DNA from 4 places in the Hymenobacter terrigena genome. Region 4 is predicted to be linked to each of the others. Evidence: riboswitches for the same ligand, from Rfam matches in the RefSeq annotation. Region 4 holds a riboswitch; each other region holds the start of a gene.
The links. Region 4 has a riboswitch for S-adenosylmethionine ahead of ACYU7Q_RS10085 (phosphoadenosine phosphosulfate reductase family protein). Riboswitches for the same ligand answer to the same signal wherever they lie in the genome.

Region 1 (5,717 bases), on a different contig from region 4:
GATTTCTACTACGTCAAGCTCACCAACAACGTAGCCGATACCCGTTTCAACGCCGCCAACGAAGGCTTTGTGATGAGCGGCCGGGTGTTTGGCTCCTACAATTTCACGCCGATATGGGGCCTGCAGGCCTTCGCCTTCTACCGCGGCAACCAGGTGCAACTGCAGGGCAGCCAGAGCGGTTTTGGCGTGTACAGCCTCAGCGTGAAGCGTGATTTTGCCGAGAAGCGCGGCAGCATCGGCTTCGGGGCTGAGAACTTCTTCACGCCCAGCATCACCATCCGCAACACGGTGGTGTCGCCGCTCATCGACCAGAGCAGCCGCAACGTGCTGCACAACATGAGCTTTAAGGTGAACATCAGCTACCGCATCGGCAAGCTGACGGTGGCCCCGCCCACCCGCCGCGGCAAGAGCATCAACAACGACGACCTGAAAAGTGGCGGCGAAGGCGGCGGCGGTGACATGGGCGGCGGTGGCGGTGGTGCTCCCGGCGGTGGCGGTGGTGCCCCTGGCGGCGGCGCACGCCCCGCGGGTGCGCCCGCTGGCGCAGCCCGCCCCGGTGGCTATCCTGGCGGTGCTCCCGGCATGGCTCCGGCCGGCGCGGGTGCCCGCCCCGGTGGCTACCCCGGCCAGCAGCGCACCGCGCCGGCCGATAGCACTTCGGGCAAGCCGGCCACCGACAGCACGGGCCGCCCCCAGCCCGGCCAGCGCCCCGGCGGTTACCCCGGCCTGCGCCCCGCCACGGCCCAGCCCGCCGACACGACCAAGCGCCAATCCCCGGCTCCGACCGGCAACCCTATCAACACGCCTGCCAACGTGCCCTCGCAGGGCACCAGCACGCCCAACGGCACCGTGCCGGCCGGCAGCCCCGGCGGCCGGCCCTAGCGCCGCCCGGCAGGTTATTACCGAAAAACGTCATGCGGAGCTTGTCCCGGCATGACGTTTTTCATATCACCTTAATGCGTTTTTAATCAGTCGCTGGCTGGCTACTCCCTATTTTTGCCCGGCTGCTTTATTTGCTTTGATGACCGATAGCCCCCTCGCTCCCCTGCCCGAAGACGACGCGCATTTTTTGCAGCGCTTGCAGCCCTCGCGGCTCATTCTGCCCGTCGTCATTGGCCTGAGCGTGGTGGGGTTTATGTTCTGGCGCAGCTATAAGCCTGGCGACCTTGCCCCGCTGGCCCACGCCCGGTGGCAGTGGTTGCTCATCACGCTGGGGGTGCTGCTGGCCCGCGATTTTGGCTACATCTACCGCATCCGGCACATTGCCGAGCGTGAGCTGAATTACCGCCAAAGCCTCGACGTGATTATGATTTGGGAGTTTGCGTCGTGCGTGCTGCCTTCGGCAGTGGGCGGTACGGCGGTGGCCTCGTTTATTCTGAACAAGGAAGGCATTCCGCTGGGCAAGTCCCTGGCCTACATTATGGTTACGGCCCTGATGGACAATTTGTACTATGTCATCATGGTGCCGCTGGTGGTGCTCATTGCCGGGGCCGGGCTTTACCCGCACGAGGCCATGCAGGGCGCGTTTATCGCCACACTGCGCATTGCGTTTGTCATCAGCTACGTGGCCGTCACGGCCTACGCGGGGCTGATGCTTTACGCTATTTTCATCAATCCGAAATCGGTGCGCCGGCTGCTGGTGCGGCTGTTTTCGTTCGGGCCGCTGCGGCGCTGGCAGCGCTCGGCCTACAAGCACGGGCAGGGCATGATGGATGCTTCCATGCAGCTGCGCGGCAACCCGGCCATCTACTGGTGGCGGGCGGCGGCCAGCACCTTCTTCGTCTGGACGGCCCGCTATCTGGTTATCGGCTGCCTCATTGCCGCCTTCGTGCCGATGGATGCCGACACCTTCCTGTTCATCTTCGCCCGCAACCTCACCTACAAAGTGCTGCTGTTGCTGGCCATCACGCCCGGCGGCGCGGGCATTGTGGAGGGTGCGTTTCCCACGTTTTTCGGCAAATTTATCGGTACGGCCACGCTCACCAGCTTCATGGTGCTGCTATACCGGGTGGTTACGTACTACCTGTATCTGGTGCTGGGCACTGTTTTCCTGCCTCGTTGGGTGGCGCGGGTGTTTGCGAAGCGGCCGGTGGGTGCGGCTCAGCCTGTCGCAGAATAATTAGCACAAAAAAGCCCCGAACCAGGTTGGTTCGGGGCTTTTTCGATTGGTTGAATTCTGAGTGCTTTACTCGGCTTCGAGCATCAGCGCCGCGCCGTCGGCCGATTTCAGCGTGAGCTTCTTGTCGGTGAGGGTTTCCACGGCGAAGGTGTTGCTGGTGGTGGCACCATCGGGCGTCAGGGTGATGGTTTTGCCGGCCTGGTCAAACGTATATTTGCCCGAAACGGCGCCGCTGGCCCCGGTCATGTTGTAGGTGCCATTGGCAAAAATGCGCAGCTCTTCCTGTTTCTGGGCGTCGGTTTGCTTCACTTTGTCGCCGGCGGTGTCGGTTTCCTTGGCGGTTTTCCACACCTTGCTATCGGTGCCGTACAGCATGTTCACGCCCTCTACTTTGCCTTTGTCGTTGCTGCACGAGGCGGCAAACAGCGACACAAGCAGCAGCAGGCTGGCGAAGTAACGGAGCGAAAAAAAGGACTGGAGTTTCATGTGCACAAAGGGTAATGGTGAAAGAATGAAAACATTGCACACGGGGTGCAGACTCGTCGGCTTACGACGCAGACGCAAAAGAGTTTAGAACGAAACCCCGCCTGAGCTTGTCCGTATAGCAACCCGGTCGGCCCGCCCGCAAGCGTTTCCGGCAGCGTGTATTTTTCCATTTAACTTCACCGAAACCATGGGACTCTTCGATTTCATCAGCGACAAAGGCGAGCAAAAGCCCGTAGAGCCCGCGGCTAAGCCAGCGGCTGGCGGCACCGATTTTTTTGGCAATGCCAAACCAGAAACGTCCGGCGACACGTATACCGTTGTCAGCGGCGATTCCCTTTCCAAAATAGCCAAGCACCACTACGGCGATGCCGCCAAGTGGCACCAGATATACGACGCCAACAAGGCGCTCATCGGCGACAACCCTGACCACATTGAAGTGGGGCAGGTGTTGACCCTACCTAGTCTCTAGGTACTTTTTTGCAGAAAAAAGGTGAGAAAAGCCACTCTGTTTCAGGGTGGCTTTTTTGCGTTTGGTGGAGTAGGAATGGGCGGGGTTGAAACGACAAGAGAAGGCTGGTCATGCAGAGCGCAGTGAAGCATCTTTACTGCTCAACGCAATCCAATTGAGCGAATTAGTGACTGCGGTAAAGGTGCTTCGCTGCGCTCGGCATGACCGTTCTTTTTGACTGTTTCAAAAGAAATCGAAAAAATATTTTCATCTCACCGCTTGCTCATCCCAAAAATTCCCTCGTACATTTGCCGATACCAACCCGGTACTCCCCGCTAACGGTGGGCAGTTTCAAGTTTTATACAGAAGTGGCGAGAGACTAGGCTCCGTGACCCACTGGCAACCTTCGCAAAACGAAAGGTGCCAATTCCTACCCACCCGCAGCTCCGGCCGCGCTGGGACAGATGATTCGAGTGCCATGGAACATTCTTCGAATTCTGCTTTTTCTCTCCCGAATGCTTCGGCTGCTTTGCGCGCCGCAGGTTCGGGTTTCTTCGTTTCGGCCGCTGATGACCGGAATGTGACTGGGTTCGCGTCGCAGCGAATGCGAATGTGCTGTTGCCGCCCGTGTTGTTGCTAAGCTGACTCCAGCTTAGAACCCCTCCCCCCTCTTCTGGATTTTTTTGGTGGCCCCGTGGGTCTGCCGCGTGCGCTTTTGGGCCTTCGCGGTGGGTTTGGGCCACGCCGGCAGCACGGGCCATTTCGGGGAGTTCCAGCGCATAAAATGCCTTTTCCAGGCTTGTAGCGCATTTTTCCACTTGCCATTTCGGTTTTTCAAAACTTCAAAGCTTCCCTATCATGTCTGTTCAGCCCCAGCACTTCGAAACCCTCCAACTCCACGCCGGCCAGCAGCCCGACCCCACCACCGGGGCCCGCGCCGTACCGTTGTTCCAGACCACCAGCTACGTGTTCAAGAGCGCCGAGCATGGCGCCAACCTGTTTGCCCTGAAGGAGTTCGGCAACATCTACACCCGCCTGATGAACCCCACCACCGACGTGTTCGAGCAGCGTGTGGCAGCCCTCGAAGGTGGCGTGGCGGCCCTGGCCACCGGCTCGGGCCAGGCGGCTCAGTTCATTGCGCTCAACAACATCCTGCAGGCCGGCGACAATTTTGTGAGCACGGCCTACCTGTATGGCGGCACCTACAACCAGTTCAAGGTGGCATTCAAGCGCCTGGGCATCGAGGTGCGCTTTGCCGACGGCGACAACCCGGCTTCGTTTGAGGAGCTGATTGACGAGAAGACCAAGGCCATCTACCTCGAAACCATTGGCAACCCCAGCTTCAGCATTCCCGATTTTGAGGCCATTGCGGCCATCGCCAAAAAGCACGATTTGCCGCTGATTGTGGACAACACCTTTGGCGCGGGCGGCTATCTGTTCCGGCCTCTAGAGCACGGCGCGCACATTGTGGTAGAATCGGCCACGAAGTGGATTGGCGGGCACGGCACCAGCGTGGGCGGCGTGATTGTGGACGGCGGCACCTACGACTTTGGCAACGGCAAATTCCCGCAGTTTACCGAGCCGAGCGAGGGCTACCACGGCCTGATTTTCAACGATGTATTTGGCAAGAACGGGCCATTTGGCAACATCGCCTTCATCATCCGGGCGCGGGTGGAGGGGCTGCGCGACTTCGGCCCGTCCATCAGCCCGTTCAACTCCTGGCAGTTGCTCATCGGCCTCGAAACCCTGAGCCTGCGCGTGGACCGCACCGTGGAAAATGCCCTGAAAGTGGCCACCTGGCTCGAGCAGCATCCGCAGGTGGAAAGCGTGAACTACCCCGGCTTGCCCAGCAGCCCCTACCACGCCATTGCCAACAAATACCTGAAGCGTGGCTTCGGCGGCGTGCTCTCATTCCGCATCAAGGGCACGAAAGAAATTGCCACGCAATTCATTGATAACCTGAAGCTCATTAGCCACCTGGCCAACGTGGGCGACGCCAAGACGCTCATCATCCAGCCCTCGGCCACCACGCACCAGCAGCTGAGCGAAGAAGAGCAGCTGGCATCGGGCGTGACGCCGACCTCGCTGCGCTTGTCGGTAGGCATTGAGCATTTCGACGACATCAAGGCTGACTTGCAGGCGGCGTTTGATGCCATCGGCAACACCGCCAGCCTGCCAACTGAAGGCGACGAAGTGGGCGAGCCCGAGCTGGAGCACGCCCAGCCACTGGAAGTCTAAACCAGAATTGCCGCCAGCGGGCCACCCCTGGCGGGTCGGTGCCAGTCTCGCTGGCGGCCGAGTTTTATCGCAGCCTTAGAATCAGTGCATCGGTCCGGGCCTCTTCCGTGATGGGAGGAGAAATGGGAGTGAGAAACTATTGCGCCGGGCCGGTTCGCTGGTTCTAAAGCTGCGCTATTGTATTGAATTATGCCAACCCAAATATTTGAACTACCCGGCCTTACGCTGGAAAGCGGCGAAACCCTGACCGGGGCGCACGTGGCCTACCAGACCTGGGGCCAGCTCAACGAAGACCGCGACAACGTGGTGTGGGTGTGCCATGCCCTCACGGCCAATGCCGACGTGCTGGCCTGGTGGCCGGGCCTGGTGGGGCCGGGCTGCTACTACGACCCGGCCGACTGGTTTATCGTGTGCGCCAATGTACTA
Region 2 (5,717 bases), 390 kb from region 4:
GCTGCACGTGGAGGAAATCTTCCACGAAGTGCAGCAGAGGCCCGGCAAGCCGCTCTGGTTTGGGGCGCGGGCCGGCGGGCCGGTGGTGTTCGGGCTACCCGGCAACCCGGTGTCCACCTTCATCACGGCCTGCCGGTACGTGCGCCCCTGGCTGCGGGCCGTGCAACAACCCAACGGCGCGGCCGAAACAACAGCCGCGATGGAAGCGCCCGCCCCGACCGTGCTCACTGTTGATATCACCTTCAAGCCCCAGCTAACACATTTTGTGCCCGTGCGCCTGACCGTGGACGCCGAAGGCCGCCGCCGGGCCACGCCACTCCGCGTGGGCGGCTCCGGCGACATGATGGGACTGGTGGGAGCCACCGCGTTTCTGGAGCTGCCGCCCGAGCCGGTCGTGTTTGCGGCAGGCAGCGTGTGGCCGACATGGCCGCTGTAATACCAGGTAGGGTGCCGGGCTTGCCCCCGCCCGTCGTTGAAGGGAATCGGTGAGCCGGGGCAAGCGTCCGGGCGGGGGCAAACCCCGCACCCTACCCGATATTCCTATCAGACCTCGCTCCGGTCCATTTTCAGAAATTCTGAAAGCCTTCCCCGACAAGGCGGGAGCCACTTTTACAAATGCCGGAAGCAGCCCCCGCCGAGGTGGGATGCCCTTTCAAAGCTCCAAAAGCCGCCCCCACGGAGACGGGATGTACTTCCAGACTTCCAAGACCCGACCCCATCGAGGCGGGATGCATTTTCGGTACTTCAAAACCCATCCTCACCGAGGCGGGATGCTCTTTCGCAATTTAAAAAACCGGCCCCGCCTCGGTGGGCTGCGCTACGCCAGCAGCTGCCGCAGTCGCAGGTGTTGCAGCAGCATAATGGTTTTGCCGTCCTGAATTTCGCCCGTTTTCACCATCGCCAGGGCCGCTTGCAGGGGCATTTCGAGCACCTCAATTTCTTCCTCCTCGACACCGCCGCCGGCGTGCTGCTCGGTGACCGCCGAGTATTCGGCCAGGTAGAAAAACAGCCGCTCCGTGACCGAGCCGGGGCTCATATAGGCCTCCATCACTTTCTCGACGTGCGTGAGGCGGTAGCCGGTTTCCTCCTCCGTTTCGCGGATGATGGCCGTGTCCGGGTGCTCATCATCGAGCAGGCCGGCGCAGGCTTCGATGAGCATGCCCGTGGGATTGCCGTTGACGAAGGTGGGCAGGCGGAACTGCCGGGTCAGGATGACGTGGTCGGTGGCGGGGTCGTGCAGCAGGATGGCGGCGCCGTTGCCCCGGTCGTAGGCCTCGCGCGACTGCGTTTCCCAGGTGCCGTTTTTGCGTTGGTAATCGAAGGTAATTTTTTGCAGGGTAAACCAGTCATCGGATAGCGTGACCTGTTCGCGGAGGCGGATTCGTTCGTTCATGGCAGGGTCGAAAGTTCGTTTCTGTTCGTTTTTGTTTCTTTGCGATTGTTTTGAACAAGTAACGCCCCGGCGATGAATTTCCAGCTCCGCAAGCAGCATTTATTGGCCACCCTGGAGCAGCACGGCACCGTGCTCGTGGCCGAGGCCGCCCAGCAACTGGGCACCACGCCCATCACCATCCGGCGCGATTTGGCCCTGCTGGCCGAGCAAGGCCTGGTGGTACGCACGCACGGCGGGGCCGTGCGCCCCGGCATCGATAAGCACCCGGTGGCCTTTACCGCCAAAACCACTTCCCACGCCACGCAGAAGGAAGCTATTTGCCGGCTGGCCGCCCGCCACGTGGCCGAGGGCGACACCATTTTCATCGACTGCGGCAGCACCACGTTTCCACTGTGCGCCCACGTGCGCCACCGCAAAATCCGCGTCGTCACCAACTCGCTGCCCGTGCTGTTTGAACTGGCCGGTTCGGCGGTGCAGGTGGTGATGGCGGGCGGCGAAGTGGACGCCCGGCGGCAGGCCACGCACGGCGCCGTCACGGTGGAGCACTTGCAGCGCTATCAGGTAGACAAGGCTTTTATGGGCGTCGACGGCATTTCCCTGAAGCGCGGCCTGAGTGCCAACAGTGAGAAGGAAGCTTCCATTTACCAGGCGGTGGCCGCGTCAGCCGGCCACGTGTATTTGCTCTGCGATTCGAGCAAGCTGGAGCGCGACCAGTACTTTCAGTTTGCGCCCCTGGCTGCGGTGGGCACGCTCATCACGGACCAGCAAGCCCCCGCCGAACTCCTGGCCCGGTACCGCGAAGCCGGCCTGACGGTGCTCGGGTAGCACCGCTTGCGCCTGCACCCGCGCATAGCAACCCAAGCTAAAGCAGGTGCTACAAGCCCCGTTCCGTTGTATCTTCGCCCTACGCTGCTATCCAGAAAGACCGAGGGACCGGGCCCGATGACGTCTTGGCAACCTACCACGAGTAGGTGCCAACTCCCGTTTCACCGCCGTTATTGGTGAAAAAAGATGACAGCCGGAACTGTGCCTCCCCGCACGGGTTTCTTTCTGGATACGCGCTTACGTAGCTATTCGCCCCCGAAAGAAATGTCCGTTTCCGCCCCTACCCTGCCTACGATTTCCCCGGCCCGCGAAGCCTTCGCTTCGCGCTACCGCCTCCCCGAGCTGCTTCGCCAGCGCCTGCTGATTCTTGATGGCGCCATGGGCACCATGATTCAGCGCCACCCGCTGACCGAGGAAGACTTTCGCGGCACCCGCTTCGCCGACCACCCCAAGCCGCTGCGGGGAAATAATGACTTACTGAGCATTACCCGGCCGGACATCATCAAAGGCATCCACGCCGAATACTTCGCCGCCGGGGCCGACATGGTGGAAACCAACACCTTCAGCGGCACCACCATCGCGCAGGCCGACTATGGTTTGGAGCATATTGTGTACGAGCTGAACTACGAATCTGCCCGCCTGGCCCGCGAGGCCGCCGATGAGTACGCCACGCCCGAGCGCCCGCGCTTCGTGGCCGGTGCCGTGGGCCCCACCAACCGCACCGCCTCGCTCTCGCCCGATGTTAACCGCCCCGGCTTCCGTGCCGTGACCTTCGATGAGCTGGCCACCGCCTACCTGGAGCAGGTGCGCGGCCTCGTGGACGGCGGCGTCGACACGCTGCTTATCGAAACCATCTTCGACACGCTGAATGCCAAAGCCGCCCTCTACGCCGTGCAGAAGTTCTTCGACGAAGGCGGCCGCGTGGTGCCCGTCATGATTTCGGGCACCATCACCGACGCCTCGGGCCGCACGCTTTCGGGCCAGACGGTGGAGGCCTTCTGGAACTCGATTCGCCACTTGCCGCTGCTGAGCGTGGGCCTGAACTGCGCCCTCGGCGCCGACCAGCTCCGCCAGTACGTGCAGGAGCTGAGCCGCATTTCCGACGTGCACATCTCGGCCTACCCCAACGCCGGGCTGCCCAACGCCTTCGGCGGCTATGATGAATCGGCCCAGGAATTCGCCGCGCTGGTCGAAGAGTATTTGAAAGAAGGCATTGTGACGGTGGTGGGCGGCTGTTGCGGCACCACGCCCCAGCACATCGCCGAACTGAGCAAGCTGGCTGAGAAATACCAACCCCGCCAGTTGCCCACGGCCATTTCGCCGACTACGCGCCTGAGCGGTCTGGAACCGTTTACCATCAAAGAGGAAAGTCTCTTCGTGAACGTGGGCGAGCGCTGCAACGTGACCGGCTCGCGCGCCTTCGCACGCCTCATTCGGACTGGTGCCTACGAGGAAGCCCTGGCCGTGGCCCGCCTGCAAGTGGAGGAAGGCGCGCAGGTACTCGACATCAACATGGATGAAGGCATGCTCGACTCCGAGCAGGTGATGACGACGTTCCTGCACCTCATCGCCTCAGAGCCCGACATTGCCCGGGTGCCAGTAATGATTGACTCCTCGAAATGGAGCGTGCTCGAAGCCGGCCTGAAATGCGTGCAGGGCAAGAGCATTGTCAACTCGATTTCGCTGAAAGAAGGCGAAGCGGCCTTCCGCGAGCGGGCCCACACGGTGCGCCAATACGGCGCCGCTGTGGTGGTGATGGCCTTTGACGAGAACGGCCAGGCCGACTCGCTCGAACGGCGCATCGAAATCTGCCAGCGCAGCTACAACATCCTGACGCAGGAAGTGGGCTTCGACCCGTCCGACATCATTTTCGACCCCAACATCCTGACCGTGGGCACGGGCATGGACGAGCACCGCAACTACGCGCTCGACTTCATCGAGGCCGTGCGCTGGATTAAGCAGAACCTGCCCGGCGCGCTCACCAGCGGCGGCATCAGCAACATCAGCTTCTCGTTCCGCGGCAACGACGTGGTGCGCGAGGCCATGCACACGGCCTTCCTCTACCACGCCATTCGGGCTGGCCTCGACATGGGCATTGTGAACCCTGGCCAGCTCGGCGTGTACGATGAAATTGAGCCCCACCTGTTGGAGCTGGTCGAAGACGTGCTGCTGAACCGCCGCGCCGATGCCACCGAGCGCCTTGTGGAATTTGCCGACACCGTCAAGCAAAAGGACAAGGCCGAAGTGGTGGCCGACGAGTGGCGCAGCCTACCAGTACAGGAGCGCCTGTCGCACGCGCTGGTGAAGGGCATCACGGAGTTTATTGACGAAGACACCGAGGCCGCCCGCCAGGAGCTGGCCCGCCCGCTCGACGTGATTGAAGGCCCGCTGATGGCCGGCATGAACGTGGTAGGCGACCTGTTCGGGGCCGGCAAAATGTTCTTGCCACAGGTCGTGAAATCGGCCCGTGTGATGAAGAAGGCCGTAGCGTATCTGGAGCCGTATTTGCTGGCCGACAAGCAGGGCTCGGACCGCCAGACGGCCGGCAAAATTCTGATGGCGACGGTGAAGGGCGATGTGCACGACATCGGCAAGAACATCGTGGGCGTGGTGCTGGCCTGCAACAACTTCGACATCGTGGACCTCGGCGTGATGGTGCCGCTGGAAAAGATTCTCGACGAAGCACAGGCGCAAAACGTGGATGTTATCGGCCTTTCCGGCCTCATCACGCCCTCGCTCGATGAGATGGTGTACGTGGCCCAGGCCATGGAAAAGCGCGGGATGAAAGTGCCCCTGCTCATTGGCGGGGCCACTACCTCGCGCCTGCACACGGCCGTGAAAATCGCGCCGTCCTACAGCGGCCCGGTGGTGCATGTGAACGATGCCTCGCGCTCGGTGGGCGTGGCGGCCGGCCTGCTCGGCTCGGGCGAAAAAGCCTACGCCCAAACCGTGGCCGACGACTACGCCGCCCTGCGCGCCGATTACGCCAGCCGCCAGCGCGAAAAGAATTACCTGACCATTGAGGCAGCGCGTGAAAATGGCTTTAAGTCGGACTGGAACACGGTGCCCATCACCAAGCCCAGCTTCCTCGGCACCAAAGTGCTGGAGGATTATGACCTCGCCGAGCTGGCTCAGTACATCGACTGGACGCCCTTCTTCCATACCTGGGAGCTAAAGGGCCGCTACCCGCGCATTCTGGAAGACGAAAACCTGGGCGAAGCCGCCACCAAGCTGTTTGAGGACGCGCAGACGATGCTCGCCCAAATCATCGATGGCAATCTGCTCACGGCCCGCGCCGTGCTGGGTTTCTGGCCGGCCAACACCAAGGATTACGACACCATCGAAGTCTACGCCGACGACACCCGCACCACGGTAGCCACCGAGTTTTTCACGCTGCGGCAGCAGGGCGAGAAAGGCCCGAAAATCCCCAACCTGGCCTTCTCCGACTTCCTGGCACCGAAAGAAACCGGCCGCGCCGACTATTTGGGCGGCTTTGCCG
Region 3 (5,717 bases), on a different contig from region 4:
GGCCGAGGTTGATGCGCAGGTTCATGCCATCGGCGTAATCATATTTTAGCGGGGTTTGCGTAGTGCCGTTCATCAATGCCACGACGTTGATGTCCATGCCTTTGGCATCGAGGCGGAGCGTGTCGGTGGGGTAGGCGTGGGGCTTGAGCGCGACCCACTCCTTGCCCAGCAGGTGGCGCTTAGCGTAGTCGAAACGCACGTCGAGCTTGGTATGCACCAGGTCGTTGACCTTGGTGGCCGAGGCGCGGTAAGGGGATTCAGGCTTGGCCGTCGGCGGGGTGGGAGCCTGTGCAAAAGCCGGGCTGGTGGCCGCCAGGCCCAGCAGGCCCAGCGCGAAAAGGTGCTTCATGGAGAAACGAAATGGAGAAATGGGAGTTTCGCGCGAAGGACGCGGGTAACGGGCCAACGTTGCGGCTGGAAGCACGAAAGTAGCGTGCCCGGGCGAGACGGCCCTGACGATGTACGGACTCGCAGAGTTCACGCTATAGTAGCTTTGCACCCCCACCAACCCACCAATGAATGCGACTTACGCACTACGCCAGCCCATTTTTTTGCACACTTTTCACTTTTAACGCCCTGGCCCAAAGTACCCCGGCCGACAGCGCCCGCGCCCTCAACGAGGTGACCGTGTACGGCACCCGCCTCGACCAGGTGGCTGGCCAGACCGGCCGCTACGTGACCGTGGTTCCCGGCCGCACGCTCAGCCAGTACCCGGTGGCCTCGCTTGATGATTTGCTGCGCTTGCTGCCCGCCATCGAGATGCAGAGCCGGGGCAACTTCGGGACGCAGGCCGACATTACGCTGCGCGGCTCCACCTTCAATCAGGTACTCATTCTGCTGGATGGGATGCGGCTGAACGACCCGCTCACGGGCCACTTCGCGGGCTATCTGCCCATCACGCCCGCCGAAATTGAGCAGATTGAAGTGGTGCGCGGCCCCGGCGCGGCCCTCTACGGCCCCGACGCCGTGGGCGGCTTCGTCAACATCGTCACCAAAACTTTCGCCGCCACGCACCGCCCCGATGGCGTGGAAATCGGTGGCACCTTCATGGCCGGCGAGTACGATTTGAAAACCACCAACGCCGGCTTTTACGGCCAGGACAAGGGTTTGCGGCTGGCCGGCGGCATTCTCAACAACACCGCCAGCGGCCAGCTGCTGAACCTGCCCGGCGGCGGGCGCAACGACTTCAAGCTGAATACCTACTCGCTCTCGGGCGCTTATCAAATCAGCCCCAAGCTGAGCGCCGCCGCCCGTGCCAGCTTCGACCGGCGCGACTACAACGCCCAGAACTTCTACACGACCAACGCCGGCGACCGCGCCCGCGAAACCACCTCGCGCGACTGGTACCAAGGGCAATTGCGCTACGACTGGAACACCCGCGCCCGCACCGAGCTGCAGCTGGTGGGCACCTCCAGCACCGACGACTACCTCTACACGCCCGCTTCCGTGGCCAGCAGCCACCTCATGCACTACCTCAACGTGCAGGCCCAGCACCAGCTGCGCTTTTCCGACAAGGTGCAGCTGACCCTGGGCGGGCAGGCCGACCGCCGCCGCGTGCGCAGCAACGACCAGGGCATTCACGCGGTGTGGCACCAGGGGGCTTTTGCCGTGGCTGGCCTCATGCCCACCAGCGGCCTGAGCGTCACGGCGGCCCTGCGCCTCGACCACGACCAGGCTTATGGCACCGAAGTAGTGCCCCAGCTCACCGCCAGCCAGCACCTGAGCGACAAGCTGACGGTGCGCGGTGCCGTGGGCCGGGCTATTCGAGCGGCCAATTTTACGGAGCAGTATTATTCGTCCATCCGGCCGGGCACGGTGCCCACGGGCTTCAATGTGGGCAACCCCCACCTGAGCGCGGAGCGCACCTGGAGCTACGAAGGCGGCCTCGATTTCCAGCCGCTGCCGGCCCTCACGCTGCGCGGCACCTATTTCAACCGCTACGGCCGCAACCTGATTGACTACGTGAGCCAGCCCGGCGCGCAGGTGATTGCGGCTACCGGATTGACCAACCTGAACCCCGCCGCCACCTATCGCCTGGCCGAAAACCTGTTTGCCGTGAGCACGCAGGGGCTGGAATTTGAAGCCAGCACCCGCGCGCAATTGAGCAAGGGTCTGCGGCTTGAAGGCAGCGTGGGCTACACTTACACTCACCTGAATATCGACGGCAACATCACGTCGCAATACCTGAGCAACGTGGCGAAGCAGCTAGTGAGTGGCAGCGTAAGCCTGGTGCACCGCCGCTTCACGGCCAGCCTGGGCGGGGTGTATAAGCAGCGCACCGGCCAACAAACCGTGGCCAGCGCCACCGTGAACGATGCCCAGCTTACGCCCGATTACGTGGTCATCAACGGCCGGCTGGATGTGGCGCTGCTGCCCGAGCGCCTGTGGGTAGTGGCCCAGGCCCAGAACTTGTTCGACGCGAAATACTCCGACCTGCTGGGCGCCCAAATGCCCGGCCGCTGGCTGATGGCCGGCGCGCGGCTGGCGCTGCGGCGGTAGGGGCAGAGCCGCGCCGCCGCAGCGGCTTGGAGCAAAGGAAATAAGAACGGCCTGCTGAGCGCAACGCTCAGCAGGCCGTTCTTTTTGGGCTACCCAACGCCACCGCTGGCCCGTGCAGCCGCCCGGCCTTACCTTTGCCCCATCAATTCCTCCTCCCGGAAGGATTGTTTTTATACAGAGGCGCTGAGAGACAGGCTCGACGACGCGCCGGCAACCACCCGCAACCGCGGACCGGTGCCAATTCCTGACCATATAAAAACAACTGCCGTGCCCGCTGTTTCCGCTGCCTCGCTTGCTTTTTCTGGTGTTTTTCGTTCCCGTTCGTTGCTGATAGGCCGAATGCGGATGGGCTGTTGTTGCTGTTGAGTGCGGGCACTCGCGCCGCGTAGCTGACGCTGCGGCCGGCGCATACCAATTCCTTTTTACGGGCTTTTTGCTTTGCGGCACGGCCGCCCCGGGTGGGGCGGTGGCGTGGCGCGTTTCTATCTGTTTATGTTAAAAAAATCACTGGAGCTGCTTCGCGCGGAAGCAGCCGAAACGGGGGCGAATACGCTCAAACGTAGCCTGAACGGCGTGAGCCTGATTGCCATTGGCATCGGCGTTATTATCGGGGCGGGCCTGTTCTCGCTCACCGGCATTGCGGCCGCCAACAATGCCGGGCCGGCCGTTACCATTTCCTTTATTGTGGCCGCCGTGGGCTGTGCTTTCTCGGCGCTGTGCTATGCCGAGTTTGCGGCGCTGGTGCCCGTGTCGGGTTCGGCCTACACATATTCCTATGCCACGATGGGCGAGCTATTTGCTTGGATTATTGGCTGGGACTTGGTGCTGGAGTACTCGGTGGGCGCGGCCACGGTGGCCATCAGCTGGTCGCAGTACCTCATCAAGTTTCTGGGAAAATACGGGCTGCATATTCCGGCGCGGCTGGTGATGTCGCCGTTTGAGTCGGCCACGCTGGCCGACGGCAGCACCGTGCACGGCTACGTAAACGTGCCGGCCATGCTCATCGTGCTGGCCATTACGGCCATCGTCACGCGGGGCACCAAGGGCTCGGCGTGGTTCAACGCGCTGGTGGTGGCCCTGAAGGTGGCCGTGGTACTGGTGTTCATCGCGCTGGGCTGGCAGTACATCGCCCCCGCCAATTACCAGCCCTACATCCCGGCCAATACGGGCACCTTCGGCGAATTCGGCCTGAGCGGCATTCTGCGCGGGGCAGGCGTGATATTCTTCGTCTTCATCGGCTTCGACATCGTGGCCACCATGGCGCAGGAAACCAAGAACCCGCAGCGCAACATGCCCGTCGGCATCCTCGGCTCGCTGGCGGTGTGCACGGTGCTGTTTGTACTGTTTGGGCACGTGCTCACGGGCTTGGCCAATTACACCGAGTTCAAGAACAGCGCCGCGCCGGTGGCCATTGCCATCGAGAAAACGCCCTACGCCTGGCTGTCATCGGCTGTGATTCTGGCCATTCTCGTCGGCTACACATCGGTGATATTGGTTGATTTGCTGGGGCAGTCGCGGGTGTTTTTCTCGATGTCGCGCGATGGGCTGCTGCCGCCGGTATTCTCGCGGCTGCATCCGAAATTTAACACGCCGTTTCAGTCCAGCCTGCTGCTGGGGTGCTTCATTGCGCTATTTGCGGGCTTCGTGCCCATTTCGGTGGTGGGCGAAATGACGAGCATCGGCACGCTGCTGGCCTTCGTAATGGTGTGCCTCGGCGTGCTCATCATGCGCAAAACCAACCCCGATGCGCCGCGCTCTTTCCGCACGCCGTGGGTACCGGTGGTGCCCATCCTGGGCATCGTGGTATGCCTCGTGATGATGGCCTCATTGCCGTGGGAAACCTGGCTGCGTCTCATCGTGTGGCTGGCGCTGGGCATGATTATCTACTTCGGCTATGGCAAGAAGAACAGCAAGCTACGGCTGGCCCGGGAGGCGGTTGGGAGAGTTAAGAGCGAGCTTATTGTTAACTCCTGACTCTTCAATGCGTGGTGAGCCCGTTTGCGTCCAGCTCCTCATCATCACGCACCCGGCCGAGGTCGCCTTCCAGGTCAATCTCACCGGCATCGGGAGTGGGAGTGAGGGGGCGTTGCTTGTACACATCCACGGCCCCGCAGCGGTCGAGGACGGCGCGGCCCAGCTCGGCTTCTGCGGAGGTGGCGGTTTCGATGGTGACCACGGCGTGCTCGGGGCCGGTGGCGGCGATGTGAGCGTGCGCATCATCCAGTTGACTGCCACTGAACAGGTCCGTAAAAAACCGCGTCACGCTTTCGCGGAAGGGTTCGGGGGGGGCGCCGGCATCGGGCAGGTTCTGGGCCTGGAGGGTTTCCTGAGTGGCAATATGGATGGTGCCAGGGGCGAGGCCGGCCGCCTGCGCCTGGGCGGCGGCAAACTCGGCTTCGGAGGCACTGGTGAACAAACCGACGATGATGCGGGCCATGAGAAAGTGGGGGAGGATGTGCCGGTTCTACGGCGGCCCCGGCGGGCGGTTGTGGCGCGGGCGGCGCGGCCCACGCCACAACCGGCTACTTCAGCACCTTGCAGCGGCTGGGCAGGCGGCCGGCTGTGATGAGGGTGTTGAAGTCGGTGGTGGGATTGGCGTAGGCGGCGCGGGGGCCGCAGTCGCAGAGGGCCGTGAGCGGGTCGCGGTCCACAATCAGGGCATCCATATCAGCCAGTGAGGGCGCGGTGGTCAGCTGGGCGTAGTCGGCGTAGGTGAGCTTGAGGAAGGCCACGTTCGGGCCGATGCCCCGGTTATCGAGCCAGTAGCCCTGGGCCAGCGCGGTGGGCTGGGACAGGTGGCCCGACACGTCGGACGGTGCGGGGTAGGCCACGATGCTGCGGCGGTCATCGCTCAGCGTCACGGGCACCAGGTCGTGGTAGTCGGCCCTGGTTTTGTAGAGGATGGCGGGGGCGCTGGCCGCTAGGGGCTGCGGTTTTGCCAGCGGCGACTTGGCTACGCGGCCGGTGCTACAGCCGGCTATCGTGGCGATAATCAGGTACAGGGTCGTTTTCATGCTGCTGCTTATTCTACCGAAATCTTTTTGCTGATAAGGCCCGCGCTGGTGGACAGCTGCACGAGGTAGAGGCCGGTGGGCAGCCCGCCCACCGGAATAGCCAGCGGCGTGGCCGCCGGCACGCGGCGGGTCTCGTACACCACCTGCCCGGTGAGGCTCAGCAGGCGCACGGCGGCCACGGCGGCCGGCAAGGCGCGCACATCC
Region 4 (5,717 bases):
ATTTATTATCAATTAATTACTGCTAATTATCTGCACTACAAAAACGAAATAACCGTGCAAAATCATTTGGCTAAGCCCGTACTAATAAGACTCCGGCAACAGCTTGACATCGGTAATTGGTGTTTGCACCGTACCGAAGCATCAGGCAAGCTAAGCCCAAACGCCGCAATCGCCAAACACCTCCGGCACACCAGCTTGCGCCAATGGAGCTTGCAGGCAGCCAAACGGTGGCAGCAGCCCTGCCAAAAAACCAGGCCCTGATTCCACACTTTTCAACTGAAACATCGCTTTCGCTGCTTAGCTTCGGGAAGCAGATTTAATCTCGTAAAAGCCATATTTGCAGAGCATAGTCTGCCACTAACTCTACACGCAGAAGCGCCACAAGCAAACAGACGACTTTGAGCCGTCTGTTTGCTTGTGGCGCTTCTGCGTGCGGTGCCAGCCCCGCCCCTACTTGCTGAACCGCACCGTGCCGTAGCGCACTTTGATGTTCACGTTGCCGGCTTTCCGCGCCGGGGCGGCCGCCCCGAAGGTGCCCAGCACGTCGCTGGTTTGCGGGCCGTTTTCCTGCGAGAGCACGCGCACCAGGTTTCTATCGACCAACAGTTGGCCTTGCTCGGTGCTCACATCGAAGCGGAAGGCCGGAGCCTCGGCGAAGCCCAACCGGATGGTGCTGAAACCACCGTCGAGGTTTACCTGGCGGAAATTGGCCCCCATGTCGCGCACCACGAAATCGGGGCAATAGCGCAGGGCCATGTCGAGGGCTTCGTCCAGTTTTTCGATGGTGAAGCGCGAGTAGCCCGACGAGCCGCGCAGGTTGCGCACGGTGCCCAGGGCCACGTCGCCGTACTTGCTGTGCACCGTCAGGTCCTGCACGGTGCCGATATCCACGTCAGAATAGTTGTTGCGCAGGTCCACCGTCGTGCCCGTATCGAGGCGCAGTTGGGCGTAGCTGGCATCGATGCTGGCGCGACCGGCGAAGGCAATGCGGCAGTCGCCATTGCCGATACGCACGAGATTGCGCGGCCCTTCGAGGCGGGCGGTGCGCAGGGTTCCATATTCCACGGCCAGCTCGGTGGGGCCGCTCACATCGCCGGCCAGGGTCACTTCGCCGAAGTTGTTGTAGATTTTCAGGGCCGTGGTGCGGGGCAGCCACACGGTGTAGTTCACCTCGTAGCGGCAGCCGCCAGCCCGGCCGCGCAGCGCGGGGCCAAACTGCGTGCTCACGGCCACGCCGCCGGTTTTGGCGTCGTAATCGAGCCACTGCACGCCCAGCGCATCGAGAATCTGGCGGGCCCCGGCGTCGCTTTCGGAGCGCGCCACCAGTTCGGCATCCACCTTGATTTCCTTCTTATTCCAGGGGTTGATTTGCACCCGGCCGTAGCGCGTATCGAGCGAAAACGGCCGGCCGGTTTTCGGCACCGCGTAGCTGCGCACGAGGTGGCGACGCTGCTCCACCTGCAAGCTGGCGCTGCCCTGGTCGTCCGTCTGGTCCACCAGCGGGTTCTGCTGCTGGGGTTGGGGCCCTTGCTCCTGCTCATCACCAAACAGGGCAGCTTCGGCCCGGCGCGCTTCGGGGGAAAGAATATTGATGGCTATGCCGTGGCCGACGACCACCCATCGGGTCGGGCGGTCCTGGGCTTGAACGCCAAGCGGGGTCAACAGCCCCAGCAGCCCGCCGCTCAGCGCCAACAGGCGGCCTAATCGGAAAACCAGGGACTGGTTCATTCGGCTTGGCGCCGGCTGTCGGCCAGCACGTAAGAACTGTTGTTGGGAGCAGCTTGGGCGTTATTGCCCAGGTTCAGTTGCCGGTCCAGAATGTCGAGGCGGATTTGCAGGTTGCGGTTCATGGCCGTGAGCACGGCATCGGGCTGCGGGTGGTGCAGCAGCTGCTGCTTGAGCTCGCGGTAGCTGGAATCGAGCGACACCAGCTCGTGCTGCCAATCGGCGTTCATGGCGGCCATGCCGGGACCGTTCAGCTGGCTCAGTTCGGTTTGGCGGCGGGCCAGTTGGTTGGTGTAGTAGGCTTCCATGCCGCGCACGGCGCGCACCAACTGGCTGTCGGCCCCGGTGGTGTGCTCGGCGGCGGTGAGGGAAAGCGGGTTGCCACCCTGGTACAGGGCGGCGTCGGGCTCATTAGTGGCACTGCCGAGCGTCGCAGCCGGTGCGGCTGCTACAGCCGTTTCGGGCGCGGCACTGCGAGACTTCCAGGCTTCGCTGGCCCCGGCAGCGAACACAAGCAGGGCCAAAGCCGCCGCTACACCGTAGCGCTGAAACCAGCGGAGACTGGCTTCGGGCTGATTTACAGAAGCCGCAACCGCCACGGTGGGTGCCACCAAAGGCACTTCCGAAACTTCGGCCAGGCGCATGGCCGGGGAAGCGGGCATGGCGGCGTTGAGTTGCTCCTCCAGCGCAGCCCAGAGGTCGGGGCGCGGCTCGTGGGTGTCGAAATCGGCACGGTGCCGCTCGACGAAGGTTTCGAGAGAATTATTTTTCTTGGTATCCATGAATGAGTAGCAGACGCACGGTTCGTCCAGGTTCAGGGCGGGCCACGGGGCTATACGAAAACCGCGGCCGGGCGAAAAAGGATGAAGGGTAGTTGACGGTTAAATGACTAGTGATAACGGATAAAAACTTAGCTAAGGCCGCGCTGAGCGGCTAATTCGCGCAGCCGAACCCGTGCCCGGCTGTACTGCGATTTGGAAGTAGATTCGGAAATGCCCAGGATGCCGGCGATTTCGAGATGGTCGTAGCCTTCGAGCAAATACAGGCTCAGCACCACGCGGTAGCCATCGGGCAACTCCTGAATGCAGCGGCGCAGCACGTCGGCGCGGTAGTGCAGGTCGGCCTCGTCCTCGGGCGAATGGGCGGCGGTTTCGGCGGGCTCTTCGTGGTGCTGCTCACCCAGCGGCACCAGCGCCAGCCGCCGCTGCCGCAGGCAATTGATGCTTTTGTTCACCACAATCCGCTTCAGCCAGGCGCCGAACGAAGAGTCGCCCTTATAACCGCTCAGCTCCCGAAAAGCACTCAGAAACGACTCCTGCAGCACATCCTCCGCCTCGGCGTAGTCGCCGGTGATGCGCAGGGCGGCGTTGAACATGGCCTTGGAGTAGCGCCGGTAAATTTCGGCCTGGGCCTGGCGGTCGTTGAGGCGGCAGCGCTCCACCAGCGGAGCGTTGATGTCGACGTAGGCGGAGTGAGCTAGGGCTTCCATGCAGAAAACAAGGTATTAGAAGTGCTTAAGCAACCCATAGACCAAGCGCAGGGTTCAGGGGTTGCACGGCAAATTACGCGGCGAAAGCACGGCCGCCAAACCTTTTGCGAGGCGGGCAGTTTCATCTCCGCGAAACAAAATTTTGGCATTTCGCTTTTTCATCCTTTACATTTGCCCCAGCAACCCTCGTTTGGGGCGCTATTCATTTTTATACAGAGGCGCGGAGAGACAGGCTCGACGAAACGCCGGCAACCCCCACTAGCTGGAACGGTGCCAAGTCCTGACATATAAAAACGCTGTGAGCACATCCACCAACCGCCGCCTGCACCCCACCACCCTCGCCGCTTCGCGCCGAATGTGCTGTTGCATGCCCCGTCCCCTGGCCTGTATGCTGGGGGCAATTGCTGGTTGTTGAACTAGGGCTTCTCTTCCGGCGGCTGCTTCACGGCAGCCAACCCGCCGACTCCCGTTGTGGTGATTGACTCATTGCGCACAGCGTAGCGGCACCTTGTGGCCCCTTGGGCCTTCTCTGGTTTTTTCTACGGAAAAAAACTCTCCCCTCGTCATGGCATTACCCCTTGAAAGCCAGGTCGCTGACCTGCGCCGCTACCTGCCCGAGTGCTCGGTACCGGAAACACTGGCCCTGTTGGCCGACCATTTCCCCGGCCGCGTTTCCTTCTCCACCTCTTTTGGTCTGGAAGACCAGATTATCACCCATTTCATCTTCGAAAACGACCTGCCTATCCGGGTTTTCACGCTCGATACGGGCCGTAATTTTCAGGAGACTTACTCGACCTGGAACAAGACCCTGCTGCGCTACGAAAAGCCCATCGAAGTCTTTGCCCCCAACGGGGCGGCCATTGAGGAGCTGACCCGCCAAAAAGGCCCCAACAGCTTCTACGAGAGCATTGAGAACCGGAAAGAGTGCTGCAATATCCGCAAGGTGGAGCCGCTGAGCCGCGCCCTGGCCGGCCAGCAGGTGTGGGTGACGGGCATTCGCGCCGAGCAGTCGCAGAACCGCCAGACCATGCACCCCGCCGAGTGGGATGCTGGCCACGAGCTCATCAAAGTACACCCACTCTTCGGCTGGACCTGGGCGCAGTGCGAAGCCTTTGCCCAAGCCAATGGCATTCCGGTTAACCCATTGCATAACAAAGGATTCGTAAGCATCGGCTGTGCGCCATGCACCCGCGCCATTGCGCCGGGCGAGGATTTCCGCGCCGGCCGCTGGTGGTGGGAAGACGCGGCCGCTAAGGAGTGCGGCCTCCACGCCACTACCGCCCACCAGGGCCTCGACCCGGTGGTGGAGCGAATGCCGGGCTAGGCCCGAACCGATGCGCCGGCGGACGGACCGCTGACGCCACATTCTTCCCCAAAGGCACCTTTCGCGGGCCTTATCCCACCCACTTCTTCCGGTTTTTCAATTTCGCCCGATTTTTTCGGGCCATGACTTCCTACGCCAATGCCAAGCGCTGCTTATCTCGATTACCTCGACCGTCTGGAGGCCGAAGCTATTCATATTCTACGTGAAGTAGCTGGCCAGTTTGAGCGGCCCGCGTTGTTGTTCTCGGGCGGCAAAGACTCGATTGCTCTCACGCGGCTGGCTGAAAAAGCCTTCCGGCCGGGCAAGTTTCCGTTCCCGCTGGTGCACATCGATACCGGCCACAACTTCGAAGAAATCATCAACTACCGCGACGAGCTAGCCGCGCATTTGGGCGAAAAGCTGATTGTGCGCCGCGTGGAAGATACCATCCGGGAGCGCGGCCTGCGCGAGCCGGGCGGCAAGTACCCCAGCCGCAACCCGCTCCAGACCTACACGCTGCTCGACGTGATTGAGGAATTCGAGTTCGACGCCTGCATCGGCGGGGCGCGGCGCGATGAGGAGAAGGCCCGGGCCAAGGAGCGCATCTTCTCGGTGCGCGACGACTTTGGCCAGTGGGACCCCAAGCGCCAGCGCCCGGAACTGTGGAACATCTACAACGGCCGCATTCAGAAAGGCGAAAACGTGCGCGTATTCCCCATCTCGAATTGGACCGAGCTGGACGTGTGGAACTACATCCAGCGCGAAAACATCAAGCTGCCAGAGATTTACTTCTCGCACGAGCGGCAGTGCGTGGTGCTGCCCAGCGGCCAGCTCCTCGGCTTCAGCGAGCACCTGAACCTTGACGAAACCGACGAAATTGTGCAGCGCCGCGTGCGCTTCCGCACCGTGGGCGACTCGACCTGCACCGCCGCCGTGGAAAGCGACGCCTCCTCGGTCGACGATATTATTCAGGACCTGCTGCTGGCCAAAGTGAGCGAGCGTGGGGCGACGCGGCTGGACGATAACCTCTCCGAAACGGGGATGGAGGACCGCAAGCGCAACGGGTATTTTTAAATGATTAGTGATTAATGGTCAATGATTAACGAGCTTATAACGCTCGATTATTCCTGTTGAATCCAGCCATTAATCATTAACCGCTAACCATTAATCATTACAAAAGTGGACCTTCTCCGATTTATC

Region 1: another riboswitch for S-adenosylmethionine. It lies ahead of ACYU7Q_RS18880 (O-acetylhomoserine aminocarboxypropyltransferase/cysteine synthase family protein); the one in region 4 lies ahead of ACYU7Q_RS10085 (phosphoadenosine phosphosulfate reductase family protein).
Region 2: another riboswitch for S-adenosylmethionine. It lies ahead of metH (methionine synthase); the one in region 4 lies ahead of ACYU7Q_RS10085 (phosphoadenosine phosphosulfate reductase family protein).
Region 3: another riboswitch for S-adenosylmethionine. It lies ahead of ACYU7Q_RS05795 (amino acid permease); the one in region 4 lies ahead of ACYU7Q_RS10085 (phosphoadenosine phosphosulfate reductase family protein).

The regions. Positions count from the first base shown of each region.
Region 1 covers NZ_BAAHBU010000004.1:570,553-576,269, forward strand. Annotated here, with positions in the region: gene ACYU7Q_RS18860 (TonB-dependent receptor domain-containing protein) at 1-882, shown strand, start outside; gene ACYU7Q_RS18865 (lysylphosphatidylglycerol synthase transmembrane domain-containing protein) at 1,022-2,119, shown strand; gene ACYU7Q_RS18870 (hypothetical protein) at 2,186-2,605, opposite strand; gene ACYU7Q_RS18875 (LysM peptidoglycan-binding domain-containing protein) at 2,793-3,074, shown strand; SAM riboswitch class I at 3,409-3,524, shown strand; gene ACYU7Q_RS18880 (O-acetylhomoserine aminocarboxypropyltransferase/cysteine synthase family protein) at 3,912-5,291, shown strand; gene ACYU7Q_RS18885 (homoserine O-acetyltransferase family protein) at 5,481-5,717, shown strand, end outside.
Region 2 covers NZ_BAAHBU010000002.1:1,172,315-1,178,031, forward strand. Annotated here, with positions in the region: gene ACYU7Q_RS11780 (molybdopterin molybdotransferase MoeA) at 1-436, shown strand, start outside; gene ACYU7Q_RS11785 (NUDIX hydrolase) at 818-1,393, opposite strand; gene ACYU7Q_RS11790 (DeoR/GlpR family DNA-binding transcription regulator) at 1,466-2,218, shown strand; SAM riboswitch class I at 2,303-2,411, shown strand; gene metH (methionine synthase) at 2,597-5,717, shown strand, end outside.
Region 3 covers NZ_BAAHBU010000001.1:1,406,334-1,412,050, reverse strand. Annotated here, with positions in the region: gene ACYU7Q_RS05805 (M1 family aminopeptidase) at 1-349, opposite strand, end outside; gene ACYU7Q_RS05800 (TonB-dependent receptor plug domain-containing protein) at 520-2,499, shown strand; SAM riboswitch class I at 2,667-2,758, shown strand; gene ACYU7Q_RS05795 (amino acid permease) at 2,992-4,473, shown strand; gene ACYU7Q_RS05790 (hypothetical protein) at 4,478-4,936, opposite strand; gene ACYU7Q_RS05785 (hypothetical protein) at 5,022-5,513, opposite strand; gene ACYU7Q_RS05780 (thiol protease/hemagglutinin PrtT) at 5,522-5,717, opposite strand, start outside.
Region 4 covers NZ_BAAHBU010000002.1:778,829-784,545, forward strand. Annotated here, with positions in the region: gene ACYU7Q_RS10070 (hypothetical protein) at 451-1,728, opposite strand; gene ACYU7Q_RS10075 (hypothetical protein) at 1,725-2,507, opposite strand; gene ACYU7Q_RS10080 (RNA polymerase sigma factor) at 2,636-3,214, opposite strand; SAM riboswitch class I at 3,420-3,508, shown strand; gene ACYU7Q_RS10085 (phosphoadenosine phosphosulfate reductase family protein) at 3,780-4,538, shown strand; gene cysD (sulfate adenylyltransferase subunit CysD) at 4,677-5,591, shown strand; gene ACYU7Q_RS10095 (sulfate adenylyltransferase subunit 1) at 5,697-5,717, shown strand, end outside.